Regions from separate parts of the Pseudomonas germanica genome, predicted to be linked through region 1. Evidence: predicted binding sites of a transcription regulator. Region 1 holds the regulator's gene; each other region holds the start of a gene.

Region 1 (5,502 bases):
GGATGGCAAGGTGCAGTATGAAATGACGTCCGAAAAAGCCGAGCACGTTAAGGCAACCGACGTCACGCTCGTGACCAAACCCGACCTGAACATGTATCGCGGAACAGAATTCCCGTGGCACGTGACCAGTGAGCGCGGTGAAGTGAACTCAGGCGGCACCGAAGTCGAACTGATCGATTCGGTACGCGTTGCGCGCACCGATGAAAAGAAGCGTGACATCCTGATCACTTCCACTCGCATGACCGTGTTCCCGCAGCAGGAATATGCGCAGACCGAGCAACCCGTTAGAATCGACGGCGCTGGCGGTGTATCGACTGGCGTTGGAATGAAAGCGTACCTGAAGGAAAGCAGGATACACCTGCTATCGAACGTAAGAGGACAGTATGAGGCTCGTTAAAACCCTCCCTATTTTGCTCAGTCTGGGCGCAGCACTGGGAAGCGTGAGCGCCTGGGCTCTGCCGAACGATCAGCAGCAACCTATCCGCATTCAGGCCGACGACGCCCAACTGGACGACAAGAACGGCATCGCCACCTATAAAGGTGATGTGATCATCACCCAAGGTTCGATGATCGTTAAAGGCAACACCGTCACCATGACTCGCGCCCCGAATGGAGATATCGACGTAGTGACCTCCGTGGGCAACCTGGCTTATTTCGAGCAGCTGCAAACCCAGGGCGACACCAAACCGGTTCAAGGCTACGGCGTGACGATTCAATACCACGCCCAGCAAAACCGCGTCGTGCTGATCGATAAGGCCAAGGTCGTCGACAAAGACGGCAACGTCACTCAGGGCGAGAAAATCGTCTACGACACCGTGAAGAAACTGGCCAGCGCTGGTCGTGCTACCGGCAGCAAGGTCACCGAGGCGCGTCCGCGCATCGACATGGTGATCCAGCCGAAGAAGAAAACCGACGAGAAAACCCAGTAATGGCAACTCTGAAAGCTCAGCACCTGGCCAAGGCCTATAAAAGCCGCCAGGTCGTGCGTGACGTCAGCCTGTCGATCGACAGCGGCCAGATCGTCGGCCTGCTCGGCCCGAACGGCGCCGGCAAGACCACGTGTTTCTACATGATCGTCGGCCTGGTACAGGCCGATCAGGGTCGCGTGCTGATCGACGATCTGGACGTCAGCCACCAGCCGATGCACGGTCGCGCCAAGGCCGGTATTGGCTATCTGCCGCAAGAGGCGTCGATCTTCCGCAAACTGTCGGTGGCCGACAACATCATGGCCATCCTCGAGACCCGTCAGGAGCTCGACAAGGCCGGCCGTCGCAAGGAGCTGGAAAGCCTGCTGCAGGAATTCCACATTAGCCACATCCGCGACAACCTTGGCATGAGCCTGTCCGGTGGTGAACGTCGCCGGGTGGAAATCGCTCGTGCATTGGCAACGGCACCGAAATTCATCCTGCTCGACGAACCGTTCGCCGGTGTCGATCCGATCTCGGTCGGCGACATCAAGCAGATCATCCACCACCTCAAGGCCAAGGGCATCGGTGTATTGATCACCGACCACAACGTCCGTGAGACGCTGGACATCTGCGAAACCGCTTACATCGTCAACGATGGTCAACTGATCGCCGAAGGCGATGCAGAAACCATCCTGGCCAACGATCTGGTCAAGGAAGTGTATCTGGGCCACGAGTTCCGCTTGTAAGCGTAACAGTGCCCGGTGCGCCGCCCGGGCGCTGTATCGATTCAAGCAGGAATTAATACGCTTTAATTGTTACAGCGCTCTAGGCAAACACTTCAGTTTCAGGCATATAATTTGCTTAAGTTTGGCGCCCCGGCGCCCTGTAGTGGATGGCGCATAGCGCCGGCGAATAAGGTGTTAAGCCCCTGCCATGAAACCATCGCTAGTCTTGAGAATGGGCCAGCAGCTGACGATGACACCGCAGCTGCAACAGGCCATCCGCCTGCTCCAATTGTCGACCCTGGATCTGCAACAGGAAATCCAGGAGGCTCTGGAATCCAATCCGATGCTCGAACGCCAGGAAGAAGGCGACGACTTCGACAATTCCGATCCCATGGCCGACAACGCCGAACAGAAGCCCAACACCGAGATCCAGGAACCCTCGTATCAGGAAACCGCGCCCACGGTGGACAACCTGGAGGAAGGTGACTGGAGCGAGCGTATCCCCAACGAACTTCCGGTCGACACCGCCTGGGAAGACGTCTACCAGACCAGCGCCAGCAGCCTGCCCAGCAGCGATGACGACGAATGGGACTTCACCACCCGCACGTCCGCCGGCGAGAGCCTGCAAAGCCACCTGCTGTGGCAACTGAACCTGGCACCGATGTCCGACACCGATCGCCTGATCGCCGTGACCCTGATCGATTGCATCAACAATCAGGGCTACCTGGACGAAACCCTCGAGGAAATCCTCGAGGCGTTCGATCCGGAACTCGACATCGAACTCGATGAAATCGAAGCCGTCCTGCACCGCATCCAGCAATTCGAACCGGCCGGTATCGGCGCGCGCAACCTTGGCGAATGCCTGCTGCTGCAATTGCGTCAGCTACCCGCCAAGACGCCGTGGCTGGCGGAAGCGAAACGTCTGGTCAGCGATTACATCGACCTGCTCGGCAGTCGCGACTACAGCCAGTTGATGCGGCGCATGAAGCTCAAGGAAGACGAGCTGCGCCAGGTCATCGAACTGGTGCAAAGCCTCAATCCGCGCCCTGGCTCGCAAATCGAATCCACTGAAGCCGAATACGTTGTCCCTGACGTCATCGTGCGCAAGGACAACGAGCGCTGGCTGGTCGAGCTGAATCAGGAATCGGTACCGCGCCTGCGCGTCAACGCCCAGTACGCCGGTTTCGTCCGTCGCGCCGACACCAGCGCCGACAACACCTTCATGCGCAATCAGTTGCAGGAAGCCCGCTGGTTCATCAAGAGCCTGCAGAGCCGCAACGAAACCCTGATGAAAGTAGCGACCCAGATCGTCGAGCATCAACGCGGTTTTCTGGAGTACGGCGACGAAGCCATGAAGCCGTTGGTTCTGCACGACATCGCTGAAGCGGTCGGCATGCACGAATCGACCATTTCCCGGGTGACCACACAGAAATTCATGCATACCCCGCGCGGTATTTATGAACTGAAATATTTTTTCTCCAGCCACGTCAGCACCTCCGAAGGCGGCGAATGCTCGTCCACGGCGATCCGCGCGATCATCAAAAAACTGGTTGCCGCGGAAAATCAGAAAAAGCCGTTGAGTGACAGCAAGATCGCTGGTTTACTGGAGGCACAAGGCATTCAGGTGGCTCGCCGCACCGTCGCCAAGTACCGCGAATCCCTCGGGATCGCGCCTTCGAGCGAACGCAAGCGGTTGATGTAAGCCACGTTACAGCGTTCCAGTGGCAGGCTATCCGGCCTGCCGCTTTATGCACTGGCAACGAAGGAGAAGCTGTATGCAAGTCAACATCAGTGGACACCAACTGGAAGTGACCCAACCTCTGCGTTCCTACATCGAGGAAAAACTCCAACGACTGGAGCGCCATTTCGACAAGATCACCAACGTGCAAGTCACGATGTGCGTCGAAAAGCTGAAGCAGAAAATCGAAGCCACCTTGCATATACCCGGCAGCGAAGTGGTCGCCAACGCGGAACATACCGATATGTACGCGGCGATCGACGCCTTGACCGACAAGCTGGATAAACAACTCAAAAAGCATAAGGAAAAGACCCAGAGCCTGCTCCAGGGCGCTACCGGTCGATAACCCCCCACCCCATGATCCGACTTGAAAGTATCCTGACCCCCGGCCGTTCCCTCGTGAACGTGCCGGGCGGCAGTAAAAAGAAAGCCCTCGAACAAATTGCCAACCTGATCGCCCGCGAAGTGGCGGATCTGGAGATGCAAGATGTCTTCGAGGCGTTGATTGCCCGTGAAAAACTCGGTTCCACCGGTTTTGGTAACGGCATCGCCATTCCCCATTGCCGCCTCAAGGGTTGCACTGCACCGATCAGTGCGCTGATGCACCTTGATGCTCCGATTGATTTCGACGCCATTGACGGCGCACCGGTTGACCTGCTGTTTGTTTTGCTGGTCCCGGAGGCTGCCACCGATGCGCACCTGGAGCTGCTGCGCCAGATCGCAAGCATGCTCGATCGCAAGGAAGTGCGTGAAAAACTGCGCAGCGCTCCAAGCAATGAAGCCTTGTATCAGGTTGTCCTGGACGAGCAGAACGGGCACTAATCATGCGCTTGATCATCGTCAGCGGCCGTTCCGGCTCGGGTAAAAGTACGGCTCTGGATGTCCTTGAGGACAACGGCTATTACTGCATCGACAACCTGCCCGCAGGTTTGCTGCCGGAACTGGCCGAACGCGCGCTGATTCACACGGAACTGGCGCAGCCGCTGGTAGCCGTGTCCATCGATGCGCGCAACCTGCCGAGCCACCTGACACGCTTTCCCGAACTGCTTGAAGATGTCCGGGCCAAACACATCCAATGCGACGTCCTGTATCTGGACGCCGACGAAGAAACCCTGCTCAAGCGTTTCTCCGAAACCCGCCGTCGTCACCCGCTGAGCAACGCCAACCGCTCACTGGCCGAGGCGATCCAGGATGAAACCGCCCTGCTCGGCCCGATTGCCGACCTCGCCGACCTGAAGATCAACACCACCAATCTGAACCTGTACCAGTTGCGCGACTCCATCAAGCTGCGTCTGCTGAACCAACCGGAGCCGGGGACCGCATTTCTGGTCGAGTCCTTCGGCTTCAAGCGCGGCATGCCGGTGGATGCGGATCTGGTGTTCGATGTGCGCTGCCTGCCCAATCCGTACTGGAAGCCGGAACTGCGCGCGCAATCGGGTCTCGATGCGCCGGTGGCTGAATACCTGGCGGCACAGCCGGAGGTCGAAGAAATGTTTCAGGACATCTTCACCTACCTGCACAAGTGGCTGCCGCGCTTCGCCGCGAGCAACCGCGCTTACGTCACCATTGCCATTGGCTGCACCGGCGGGCATCACCGCTCCGTCTACCTGACCGAACGTCTGGGTCAGGCCCTGCAGAAAACCCTGAAGAACGTCCAGGTTCGCCACCGCGACCTCACTTAAAGGATTCACACCGCGATGCCTGCTCTGGAAATCGAAATCATCAACAAGCTGGGCCTGCATGCCCGCGCATCGGCCAAGTTTGTTGGAGTGGCCGGGCAGTATCCGGATTGCACGATCAGAGTGGGTCGTACACCAGAGACCACGGTTGATGGCAAAAGCATCATGGCGATGATGATGCTGGCGGCTGGCAAGGGCACCAAGATCTATCTGAGTACCGAAGGGCATCAGGAACAGGAAGCGCTGGATGCGCTGGTGGCGTTGATCAACAACTACTTCGACGAAGGCGGCTGACAGCCAAAATCAAAAAGTCGCAGCCCATGTCGCACCAATCCCCTCGTAGGAGCTGCCGCAGGCTGCGATCTTTTGATCTTCAACCCAACGCCGTATCCATCACCATCATCAGACAAAACCCGATCAACAGACCAAGACTGGCCAGTTTGTCATGACCA
Region 2 (5,502 bases), 1.0 Mb from region 1:
GGGTTGCAGATGACCAAACCTTTCTGGTTCTGATCCGGACGCGGCTCGAAGGTCGCGACTTCGCCCTGGTAGATCTTGATCCACTCGCTCAGGCCAGCACGCTCAACGTTGTTGCGGCCTGGCTGAATCAGACGTGGGTCAGCTTCATAACCACGAATCCACAGCGGTGGCTTGGCCAGACCGGCAGCGGCACGCTCAACGGCTTCTTCATGGAGTTTTTTCCACAGCGCCGGCACGTGACCGAGCCATGCGGTGAAGCCCCACTGCTCACGGCGCAGGTTCGGCGCCATATCAGCGGCGATCATGCCGGCTTCGACGAGGAACGTACCGACACCGCACATCGGGTCAGCCAGCGCGCCGCCTTCAGCGGCAATGCGCGGCCAGCCGGAACGGATCAGGATCGCCGCCGCGAGGTTTTCCTTCAGCGGTGCAGCGCCCTGCTGCAAGCGATAGCCGCGCTGGTGCAGGCTGTGGCCGGACAGGTCGAGGGAGAGAATCGCTTCGCCGCGATCCAGACGCAGGTGAATGCGCAGGTCCGGGTTGAGCTTGTCGATCGACGGACGGTCGCCCTGCGGCGTACGCAGTTTGTCGACGATGGCGTCTTTGACTTTCAGGGCACCGAAGTGGGTGTTGTCGATGCCTGAGCCGTGGCCGCTGAATTCAACGGCCAGGGTGCCGTCGCTGAGCATGTGATCCTGCCACTCGATGTCGAGCACACCGTGGTACAGGTCTTCAGCGTCTTTCATCGGGAAACGCTTGAGTACCAGCAACACGCGGTTGGCCAGACGCGACCAGAGGCACAGGCGATAAGCGGTTTCCATGGTCGCCATGCCACGCACGGCGGAAGTGTGCTCGCGCGCTTCTTCAAGGCCAAGCCCGACGGCTTCCTCGATGAGCAGGCCTTCGAGACCTTTAGGGCAAGTGAGGAAGAGTTCGAAACGGTCGGACATGGTATTTCCAGAGCCTTTGGCTAGTGAATCGGCAACGCATTGCCGATCCGGTTTTCAATCAGGCGCTTTTCTAAAAGAACGCCCGCGTGGCACGAAGGTGTGCCGTTCCATCCCCGCTGCTCGGGTTAAAAGAGCTTAGATGCCGGGACAGATAAAAAAGTTGATGAAACAAAAAGTCTTAAAGCGACCCTTCGTCGCTTTATACCCCAGCGCAAACGTGGGTCATTCTCACTAAAGAATTAACCCCATCATCCAGCGCGGGGCCGATCATACCGGGGTTTGCTGAAAAACCGTGCATGAAACCCGTCGTTACTTATGGCTGTAGCACCAATTTCGTTACGTCCTTATGACAAAACGATCATTCCCTCGGTGTGACTCATTGGTTAGAACTGAACACAGGTTGACGTCGCAACGGCGTCAACACCTTGGCTCGCCACGCCGGCAGCGAGCCGCACCATGGCAGGTTTTTTCTGCCAGACCTCGGTTGAGGTCAACGCGATACAAAACAGTCAACAAGTGAGGGAAACACCCTATGAGAAGACTTAAGCGTGATCCGTTGGAAAGAGCATTTTTGCGCGGATATCAATATGGCGTTGGTGGCAAATCCCGTGAGCTTTGCCCATTTACTCTACCGTCGGTACGCCAAGCCTGGATTAACGGCTGGCGAGAAGGACGCGGCGACAACTGGGACGGTATGACCGGCACTGCGGGAATCCACAGACTCAACGAACTTCACGCCGTCGGCTGACACAGGGCATTAATTCCGACACGACAATCTGAATTTGTAACGACTTACCATGCACGTCCTTCCCGGACGGCGGGCTGCGGCCCAGGGGCTCCTTCGAGGAGCCCTTTTTTATGCCTGTCTGGCTGACACACATCTCGTGTAGGAGCTGCCGAAGGCTCGGGCCGCGTTCGGACGATCTTTTGATCTTGATCTTAAAAACAGGATCAAGAGATCGCAGCCTGCGGCAGCTCCTACATTGACCGGGTCAGCCTGGGTTATGTGCGCAGGGCGGCGATCGCGTCTACCGATTCACGAATCAGCGCCGGGCCTTTATAGATGAAGCCGGAGTAGATCTGCACCAGGCTCGCACCGGCCAGAATCTTCTCGGCAGCATGCTTGCCTTCGGTAATCCCGCCAGCCGCAATGATCGGCAACCGCCCAGCCAGCTCACCGGCCAGCACCTTCACAGTATTCGTGCTCTTCTCCCGGACCGGCGCGCCCGACAGACCGCCCGCCTCGTCGCCATGCTCCATGCCTTCAACGCCAACACGGCTCAGGGTGGTGTTGGTCGCGATCACTGCGTCCATGCCGGTTTCGATCAGCGCTTGAGCAACCTGCGCGGTTTCTTCATCGGTCATGTCCGGCGCGATCTTGATCGCCAGCGGCACATGCTTGCCATGACGCAGGGCCAGTTCAGCGCGACGCGTGGCCAGATCGGCGAGCAATTGCTTGAGCGAATCGCCGAACTGCAAGCTGCGCAGGCCAGGGGTGTTTGGCGAACTGACGTTGACCGTCACGTAGCTGGCGTGGGCGTAAACCTTGTCCAGGCAGATCAGATAATCATCGACCGCACGCTCGACCGGGGTATCGAAGTTCTTGCCGATATTGATGCCCAGCACGCCTTTGTACTTAGCCGCCGCCACACGCGCCAACAGGTTATCGACACCGAGGTTGTTGAAACCCATGCGGTTGATGATTGCCTCGGCTTCCGGCAATCGGAAGATCCGTGGTTTCGGGTTGCCCGGCTGCGGGCGTGGGGTCACGGTGCCGATTTCAACAAAACCGAAACCCAGTTGCGCGAAGCCATCGATGGCCGCGCCGTTCTTGTCCAGACCGGCCGCCAGCCCCACCGGGTTTGGGAATTCGAGGCCCATGACCGTCACCGGCTTCTTCGCCGGCGCCTTGCACAGCAAGCCGTTTAAGCCCAAACGCCCACCCGCGCCGATCAGATCCAGCGACAGATCGTGGGAGGTTTCCGGGGAAAGTTTGAACAACAGCTGACGGGCCAGGGTGTACATGGGCGGCGATGACTCGGGCGGCGAAAAGAGGCGGCGATTATAGCCGGGCATCGACCTGCGGCGCGAGGCGCACGCGCAAATCACTGGCACTGGCATATGCCTTGCACCCTCCAGGCTATCAGTGCGCAGGCCAATGACGGCAGGCGGGCAAGGACAATGGCGTCGTCCCGGGTTTTGCCTGCGCAAAGTCCGCGGCGGCGCTTTTTTTTCGAGGTACGTTGGATGAATGAACCTTCGGTAGGGCCACTGGCCTGGGTCAATGGCAGCGATGCCCCGGAAAAAAGCGCGATCAACCTCGGCTTCATGGCCCTGAGCGATTGCGCGTCGGTGGTGGTCGCAGCCACACAGGGCTTCGCCCAGCCTTACGGATTGACGCTGAACCTCAAGCGCCAGACATCCTGGGCCAATTTGCGCGACAAACTGGTCAGCGGTGAACTGGACGCCGCGCACAGTCTGTATGGGCTGATCTACGCCGTGCACCTGGGCATCGGCGGTATCGCCCCGACCGATATGGCCGTGTTGATGGGCCTGAATCAGAACGGCCAGAGCCTCAACCTCTCCCACGGTCTGCAAAACCTTGGCGTGAGCAGTCCTGAAGCGCTGGACCGCCACGTGCACCAAAGCCGCGCAAAACTGACTTTCGCGCAGACCTTCCCCACGGGCACGCACGCGATGTGGCTGTATTACTGGCTGGCGAGTCAGGGCATTCATCCACTTCAGGATGTCGACAGCGTGGTGGTGCCGCCGCCACAAATGGTCGCGCACCTGCAAGCCGGGCGTATCGACGGTTTTTGTGTCGGCGAGCCTTGGGCCGCCAGCGCGGTGCAGCAGGATCTTGGTTTCACCCTGGCCACCAGCCAGACCATCTGGCCCGATCACCCGGAAAAAGTCCTTGGCTGCACTCGCGAATTTGTCGAGCAGTATCCGAACACCGCACGGGCGTTGGTGATGGCGATCCTTGAAGCCAGCCGCTTCATCGAAGAAAGCCCGGAAAACCGCCGCAGCACCGCGCAGTTGCTTAGCGCGCCGGAATATCTCGATGCGCCAGTGGCGTGCATCGAACCGCGTTTTCTCGGTGACTATGCCGATGGTCTCGGCAATCGCTGGCAGGATCCGCACGCGCTGCGCTTTCACGGTAACGGCGAAGTGAATCTGCCGTATCTGTCGGACGGCATGTGGTTCATGACCCAGTTCCGCCGCTGGGGCTTGCTGCGTGAGGATCCGGATTACCTCGCCGTCGCCCGCCAGGTTCAGCGGCTGGACGTCTACCGCGACGCCGCCACCGCTGTCGGCGTCGCCGCATGGGGCACCGACATGCGCAGCAGTCAGTTGCTCGACGGCAAGGTCTGGGACGGCAGTGACCCGGCCGCTTACGCGCGCAGTTTCAAGTTGCACGCGTTGAACGACGACGCCCCCCTTCTCGCCCGCCGCTGACAGGAGACCGCGAACATGTTGCGCATTCTGTTGATCAACGACACAGCGAAAAAAGTCGGTCGCCTGAAAGCTGCGTTGACCGAGGCCGGTTTCGAGGTGATCGACGAGTCCGGCCTGACCATCGACCTGCCCGCGCGCGTCGAAACGGTGCGCCCGGACGTGATCCTGATCGATACCGAGTCACCGAGCCGCGATGTCATGGAGCAAGTGGTGCTGGTCAGCCGCGACCAACCACGGCCGATCGTGATGTTTACCGACGAGCATGATCCGGGGGTGATGCGCCAGGCGATCAAGTCAGGGGTCAGTGCGTACATCGTCGAAGGCATTCACGCACAACGTTTACAGCCGATTCTCGATGTAGCAATGGCGCGCTTCGAAAGTGATCAGGCCTTGCGAGCGCAGCTGCAGGCGCGTGATCAGCAACTGGCTGAACGTAAGCGTATTGAGCTGGCCAAGGGGTTGTTGATGAAGATGAAGGACTGCAATGAGGAAGAGGCGTACACCCTGATGCGGCGCCAGGCCATGAGCCGCCAGCAGAAGCTGATTCAGGTGGCGGAGCAGATTATTGCGATGAGTGAGTTATTGGGCTGAGGTGTTCTGAAAGCTTAAGAGCCCCTCACCCTAGCCCTCTCCCAGAGGGAGAGGGGACCGATTGGGGGATGCTCACGAAGTACACCGACCTGTGATTTCTGCTGTGAATCCATAATCGACTCGGTCTTTCAGGTCGATGTTTGGCGCAAGACACCTCGGTCAGTCCCCTCTCCCTCTGGGCGGTCCGACGTTTCGGGAGGGCTAGGGTGAGGGGCTTTTGATTTTCCGGCTGTTGGCACAAATCTCGCTAAGTAAAACGCACAGGTAACCAACGGCGGTTGCCCCACCCACGACAAAGACGTCGCTCACCCGTTCGCCCAACCGGCGCATCAGGTAGCGGCGTTTTTGCGTTTTGGCCCCACAGCCCGGGGCCGGTGGTGCGGCCGTGGCGGCGCCCCACCTGCTGTTGCATGACTCCTTTCGAGACTCTTTTCAGCTGAGGTGCGCGATGAATTCAAGCTTCTGGAAATCCGGCCACACCCCGACATTGTTCGCAGCCTTC
Region 3 (5,502 bases), 2.7 Mb from region 1:
TGATGCCCAAGTCCAGTCCTGTCGTGTGCGGGGTGGCAAATATCCGGGGGGCGACCATTCCGATCCTTGATCTGGCAATGGCCACCGGTTCCGGAGCGTTGAAGGACAAGAACAACCCGTTCGTGATCATCACGGAGTACAACACCAAGACCCAGGGTTTCCTGGTCCGCTCGGTGGAGCGCATCGTCAACATGAACTGGGAAGAGATTCATCCACCGCCCAAGGGCACGGGTCGCGATCACTACCTGACCGCTGTGACTCGGGTGGACAATCAGTTAGTCGAAATCATCGACGTCGAGAAAGTGCTGGCGGAAGTTGCGCCGACACCGGAAGCGATTTCGGTGGGCGTGGTCGATGTCGAGACCCAGACCAAGGCACTGTCATTGCGTGTCTTGACGGTCGATGACTCGTCGGTGGCGCGCAAGCAGGTCACGCGTTGTCTGCAGACAATCGGGGTCGAAGTGGTGGCGCTGAACGACGGCAAACAGGCGCTGGATTACCTGCGCAAGCTGGTCGATGAGGGCAAGAAGCCGGAAGAAGAGTTCCTGATGATGATTTCCGACATCGAGATGCCGGAGATGGACGGGTACACCCTGACGGCGGAAATCCGCGGCGACGCACGCATGCAAAAGCTTCATATCATCCTGCATACTTCGTTGTCGGGGGTATTCAACCAGGCGATGGTCAAGAAAGTCGGTGCAGATGACTTTTTGGCCAAATTCCGTCCTGATGACCTCGCATCCCGGGTAGTCGACCGGATCAAAGCAGCAGATATCAGCTAGGAGCGTTTTGCTCCTGGCGGTCAACACGATTTAAGAGGCGGCATCATTGTCTACGGGTAATTTGGATTTCGAACAGTTCCGGGTCTTCCTGGAAAAAGCCTGTGGCATTCTGCTCGGTGAAAACAAGCAGTACCTGGTCTCGAGCCGTCTCAACAAACTGATGGAGCAGCAAGGCATCAAATCCCTGGGTGAGCTGGTTCAGCGCATCCAGACCCAGCCGCGCAGCGGTTTGCGCGAGCAGGTGGTCGATGCCATGACGACCAACGAAACCCTGTGGTTTCGTGACACCTATCCGTTTGAAGTCTTGAAGAACAAGGTGCTGCCTGAAGCGATCAAGGCCAGCCCCAACCAGCGCTTGCGGATCTGGTCAGCGGCGTGCTCGTCGGGCCAGGAACCGTACTCGCTGTCGATGTCGATCGACGAGTTCGAGCGGACCAACCTTGGTCAACTGAAGATGGGCGTGCAGATTGTTGCCACTGATCTGTCCGGCCTTATGCTGACCAACTGCAAGACCGGCGAGTACGACAGTCTGGCCATCGGTCGTGGTTTGTCGCCGGAACGCCTGCAGCGTTACTTCGACCCGAAAGGGCCGGGCCGCTGGGTGATCAAGGCGCCGATCAAGAACCGGGTAGAGTTCCGTTCGTTCAACCTGCTCGACAGCTATGCCGCGCTGGGCAAGTTCGACATCGTGTTCTGCCGCAACGTGTTGATCTACTTCTCTGCCGAAGTGAAGAAAGACATCCTGTTGCGCATTCACAGCACGTTGAAGCCGGGCGGTTATCTGTTCCTTGGCGCTTCCGAAGCGTTGAACGGTTTGCCGGATCATTACCAGATGGTGCAGTGCAGCCCGGGGATTATTTACCAGGCTAAATGATTGCAGCGGTAATACAAAAAAACGGGAAGCCTTAAGGCCTCCCGTTTTTTTATGCCCCAATTATTTTATTTCCCACGAACACCACACCCCCCCCTGTGGGAGCGAGCCTGCTCGCGAAAGCGGTCTGTCAGTAAAACAATTGGCGACTGACACGCCGCCTTCGCGAGCAGGCTCGCTCCCACAGGGGATCTGCGTTGACCTGGCAAGGACGGCAAGCGGCAGAAAAGCGGCATCCGGCGGAAACCGGTTGCCGCTTTTCTGGCATTGCCGCTTTGCCGATGCCCCGCAAAGCCCCGGTTTATGGGTGTTTTGCCGTTTGGCACGGCGCTTGCTAAAGCTCAGTTACGAAAAACCGGTCACCTGAAGGTTCCCGACATGAGCATCAGCTTCGATAAAGCGCTCGGCATTCACGAAAAGGCATTGGGCTTCCGCGCCCAGCGTGCCGAAGTGCTGGCCAACAACATCGCCAACGCCGACACCCCGAACTACAAGGCTCGGGATCTGGATTTCTCCAAAGTGCTTGAAGCACAGACCCAGAAAAACGCTAACGGCACCATCGCCCTGAACATGACCAACAGCCGTCACATCGAAGCTGAAGGCCTGGGCAATGGCGACGAATCGCTGATGTATCGCACGCCGATGCAACCGTCGATCGACCAGAACACCGTGGACGCTCAACTGGAACAGTCGAACTACGCGGAAAACGCCGTCGGCTTCCAGGCCAGCTTCACCCTGCTCAACAGCAAATTCAAAGGGCTGGTGTCAGCCCTGCGCGGAGAGTAATCCATGTCCCTGTCCAGCGTTTTCAACATTGCCGGCAGCGGCATGAGCGCACAAACCACGCGTCTGAACACCGTGGCGTCGAACATCGCCAACGCCGAAACCGTCTCGTCGAGCATCGACCAGACCTATCGCGCCCGTCACCCGGTGTTCGCCACCATGTTCCAGGGCGGCCAGAACAGCGGCAGCAATTCACTGTTCCAGAGCCAGGACGCGGCCGGTCAGGGCGTACAGGTGCTCGGTGTGGTCGAAGACCAGAGCAACCTCGAAGCGCGCTACGAGCCGAACCATCCGGCGGCCGACGCCAAAGGCTACGTCTACTACCCGAACGTCAACGTGGTGGAAGAAATGGCTGACATGATTTCCGCGAGCCGCTCGTTCCAGACCAACGCCGAAATGATGAACACCGCCAAAACCATGATGCAGAAGGTACTGACCCTCGGTCAGTAATAAGGGGCGACTGCCATGAGTGTTTCCGATACCACCAGCAGCCTGAGCATGAATGACATCCTGGCGAACTCGTCGAAAAAGACCAGTTCGACCACCGGTGGCATTGCTTCGGCGACCAACAGCGCCACCGGCGGCCAGGCACTGGGCAAGGATGCGTTCCTGCAATTGCTGGTCACCCAGCTGAAAAACCAGAACCCGCTTGATCCGCAGGACAACAGTGCCTTCGTTGCGCAGTTGGCACAGTTCAGCAGCCTTGAGGGGATCACCACCCTCAACAGCACTGTCAGCTCGCTGGCCGGCAACTACAACTCCTCGCAGGCGTTGCAGGCTTCGTCGCTGGTGGGCCGCAATGTGATCGTGCAGACCAACTCGGTTCAGCTCGACGATCCGAGCAAAGGCATGACCGGCTCGGTCACCGTTCCGTCGTCGATTGCCGGCGGCACCGTCAGCATCACCGACAGCAGCGGCACGGTGGTTCGCACCATCGATCTGGGCAGTCGCGCCGCAGGCAGCGCGAGCTTCACCTGGGACGGCAAGGACAAGGACGGCAATCTGGTCAAGACCGGTACCTATACCGTCAAGGCCAACGCATCGATCAATGGCACATCGACCGACATGGCGACCTACCTGCCGGCCACCGTCACCAGCGTGACGATCAGCCAGACCGGCGGCGAGCTGATGCTCAACCTGTCTGGCAAGGGCACCGTTGCCCTGTCCAAAGTACAAACCATTGGTATATAGAGCCGACTAACCGGCACAAAGGAGTGGAATATGTCTTTCAATATCGGCCTTAGCGGTCTCTATGCAGCCAACAAACAACTGGACGTGACCGGCAACAACATCGCCAACGTCGCGACCGCCGGTTTCAAATCGTCCCGTGCAGAATTCGAAGACGTTTACTCGTCGACTCGCCTGGGCAGCGGCAGCAAAGTGATCGGCAATGGTGTGCGTCTGGCCAACGTTTCCCAGCAGTTCACCCAAGGTGACATCAACAACACCGGCAACGTGTTGGACATGGGCATCAACGGTTCCGGTTTCTTCACCATGAGCAACAATGGCTCGGTGTCCTACACCCGTGCCGGTACGTTCAAGGTCGACAACGCCGGTTACATCACCAACACCGACTACACCTCGCGTCTGCAAGGTTATGGTGTGGATGCCAACGGTAAGATCGTCAATGGTGTGTTGACCGACCTCAAGATCGACACTTCAAACCTGGCGCCTAAGTCCACCTCGCTGGTGACCTCGACCATCAACCTGAACTCGACTGCGCCAGTGATCGACGACACAGTGGCCGCCGGCAAGTTCGATCCGAGCAACCTCGCGACCTACACCAAATCGTTCAGCACGCCGATCTATGACAGCCAGGGCAACATGCACCCCATGGATCAGTACGTGGTGAAAACCGGTGCCAACACCTGGAAGGTCTATACCCTGGTGGACGGTCGTAACCCGGATGCAACGGGCAGTGATCCAAAAGTCACTGCGCCGGTGCCTTCCACCATGACCTTTGACTCCGCTGGCAAGCTGACGCAGGTCAGCACCCTGCCTGGTCCGGTGATCAGCAGTGACCTGAAGCTCACGGGTTGGGTGCCGGGTAATGTCGTCAATGGTACGTTCAAGGCTAATGGTGCGGCCGCGAACCCGGCAGGTATCACCATTTCGATGGCTCAGACCACCCAGTACAACGCGGACACTGCGCGTTCGATCCCGACGCAGGATGGTTACGCCACTGGCCAGATCACCAACCTGACCATCGACGGTACCGGTACGCTGTTCGCCAACTTCAGCAACAACCAGAGCAAGGCCATTGGCCAGGTCGCACTGGCGAGTTTCACCAACGAACAAGGCTTGCAGGCAGTCGGCGGCACTAGTTGGAAGGAGACTTTCGCTTCGGGTATTCCGGGCTACGATGCGCCTAAAACCGGTACGTTGGGTGAGGTGGTTTCCAACTCGCTGGAAGAGTCGAACGTTAACCTGACCAACGAGCTGGTAGACCTGATCAAGGGCCAGAGCAACTATCAGGCGAACGCCAAGACCATCTCGACTCAGAGCACCATCATGCAGACCATCATTCAGATGACCTGATTCTGGTATCTGCTTGTGCAAGGAAGCCCCTCTTTTGAGGGGCTTTTTTGTTGGGCTTTTTTTGGGGGGGGCTGTTTTGATTGGGTGTATATCCGTTGCTTCGGGTGCTGCGGCTGGCGGTTCGCTCTTACAGCGACTCACTCCGACCAATCTCCGATTGCACACTCCCAATCCCACTGTGGGAGCGAGCTTGCTCGCGAAGGCAACCTGAGAGCCAGGCAGCCTCTGCCAGATGTACTCAACTTCTGTAAGCGCTGCCGAAGGTAAACGGCGCCCAAAAGAAAACCCCCGACACACCAGAAGTCTGTCGGGGGGTTTATTTTGCCTGGAAGAATCAGGCGTCTCGCAACGCCTGATTCAGCTCAGCTTATTGGCAAGCTTCGCAATCCGGCTCGTCGATCGCGCAAGCCTTTGGCACTGGAGCAGGACCGGCAGGTGCTGCCAGAACCGAATCGTCGCCGTGGTTGCCGCCGCTGGAAACAGCGTTCAGCTTGCCGGTGTTGATGGTCGACTTCTCGGTGCTGGTCG

What was found. Region 1 encodes sigma-54, which starts transcription at its own class of promoters, with help from an activator protein. Its sites were predicted from a motif close to ANTGGCATNNANNTTGCTNT; they were not measured.
Region 2: J0G10_RS10305 (CmpA/NrtA family ABC transporter substrate-binding protein) is a predicted target of sigma-54. The motif match lies at 3,064-3,083, and genes of this name have one in related genera.
Region 3: flgB (flagellar basal body rod protein FlgB) is a predicted target of sigma-54. The motif match lies at 1,972-1,991, and genes of this name have one in related genera.

What each region holds. Positions count from the first base shown of each region.
Region 1 is NZ_CP071586.1:1,283,398-1,288,899, reverse strand. Features, by position in the region: gene lptC (LPS export ABC transporter periplasmic protein LptC) at 1-397, shown strand, start outside; gene lptA (lipopolysaccharide transport periplasmic protein LptA) at 384-929, shown strand; gene lptB (LPS export ABC transporter ATP-binding protein) at 929-1,654, shown strand; gene J0G10_RS05520 (RNA polymerase factor sigma-54) at 1,842-3,335, shown strand; gene hpf (ribosome hibernation-promoting factor, HPF/YfiA family) at 3,409-3,717, shown strand; gene ptsN (PTS IIA-like nitrogen regulatory protein PtsN) at 3,729-4,193, shown strand; gene rapZ (RNase adapter RapZ) at 4,196-5,053, shown strand; gene J0G10_RS05500 (HPr family phosphocarrier protein) at 5,069-5,344, shown strand; gene J0G10_RS05495 (ZIP family metal transporter) at 5,424-5,502, opposite strand, start outside.
Region 2 is NZ_CP071586.1:2,319,884-2,325,385, reverse strand. Features, by position in the region: gene rlmKL (bifunctional 23S rRNA (guanine(2069)-N(7))-methyltransferase RlmK/23S rRNA (guanine(2445)-N(2))-methyltransferase RlmL) at 1-950, opposite strand, end outside; gene rmf (ribosome modulation factor) at 1,483-1,698, shown strand; gene J0G10_RS10310 (quinone-dependent dihydroorotate dehydrogenase) at 1,953-2,975, opposite strand; gene J0G10_RS10305 (CmpA/NrtA family ABC transporter substrate-binding protein) at 3,198-4,409, shown strand; gene J0G10_RS10300 (ANTAR domain-containing response regulator) at 4,425-5,000, shown strand; gene J0G10_RS10295 (nitrate/nitrite transporter) at 5,449-5,502, shown strand, end outside.
Region 3 is NZ_CP071586.1:5,284,783-5,290,284, reverse strand. Features, by position in the region: gene J0G10_RS23415 (chemotaxis protein CheV) at 1-782, shown strand, start outside; gene cheR (protein-glutamate O-methyltransferase CheR) at 829-1,656, shown strand; gene flgB (flagellar basal body rod protein FlgB) at 2,032-2,439, shown strand; gene flgC (flagellar basal body rod protein FlgC) at 2,443-2,886, shown strand; gene flgD (flagellar hook assembly protein FlgD) at 2,902-3,627, shown strand; gene flgE (flagellar hook protein FlgE) at 3,658-4,974, shown strand; gene J0G10_RS23385 (ribonucleoside-diphosphate reductase subunit alpha) at 5,342-5,502, opposite strand, start outside.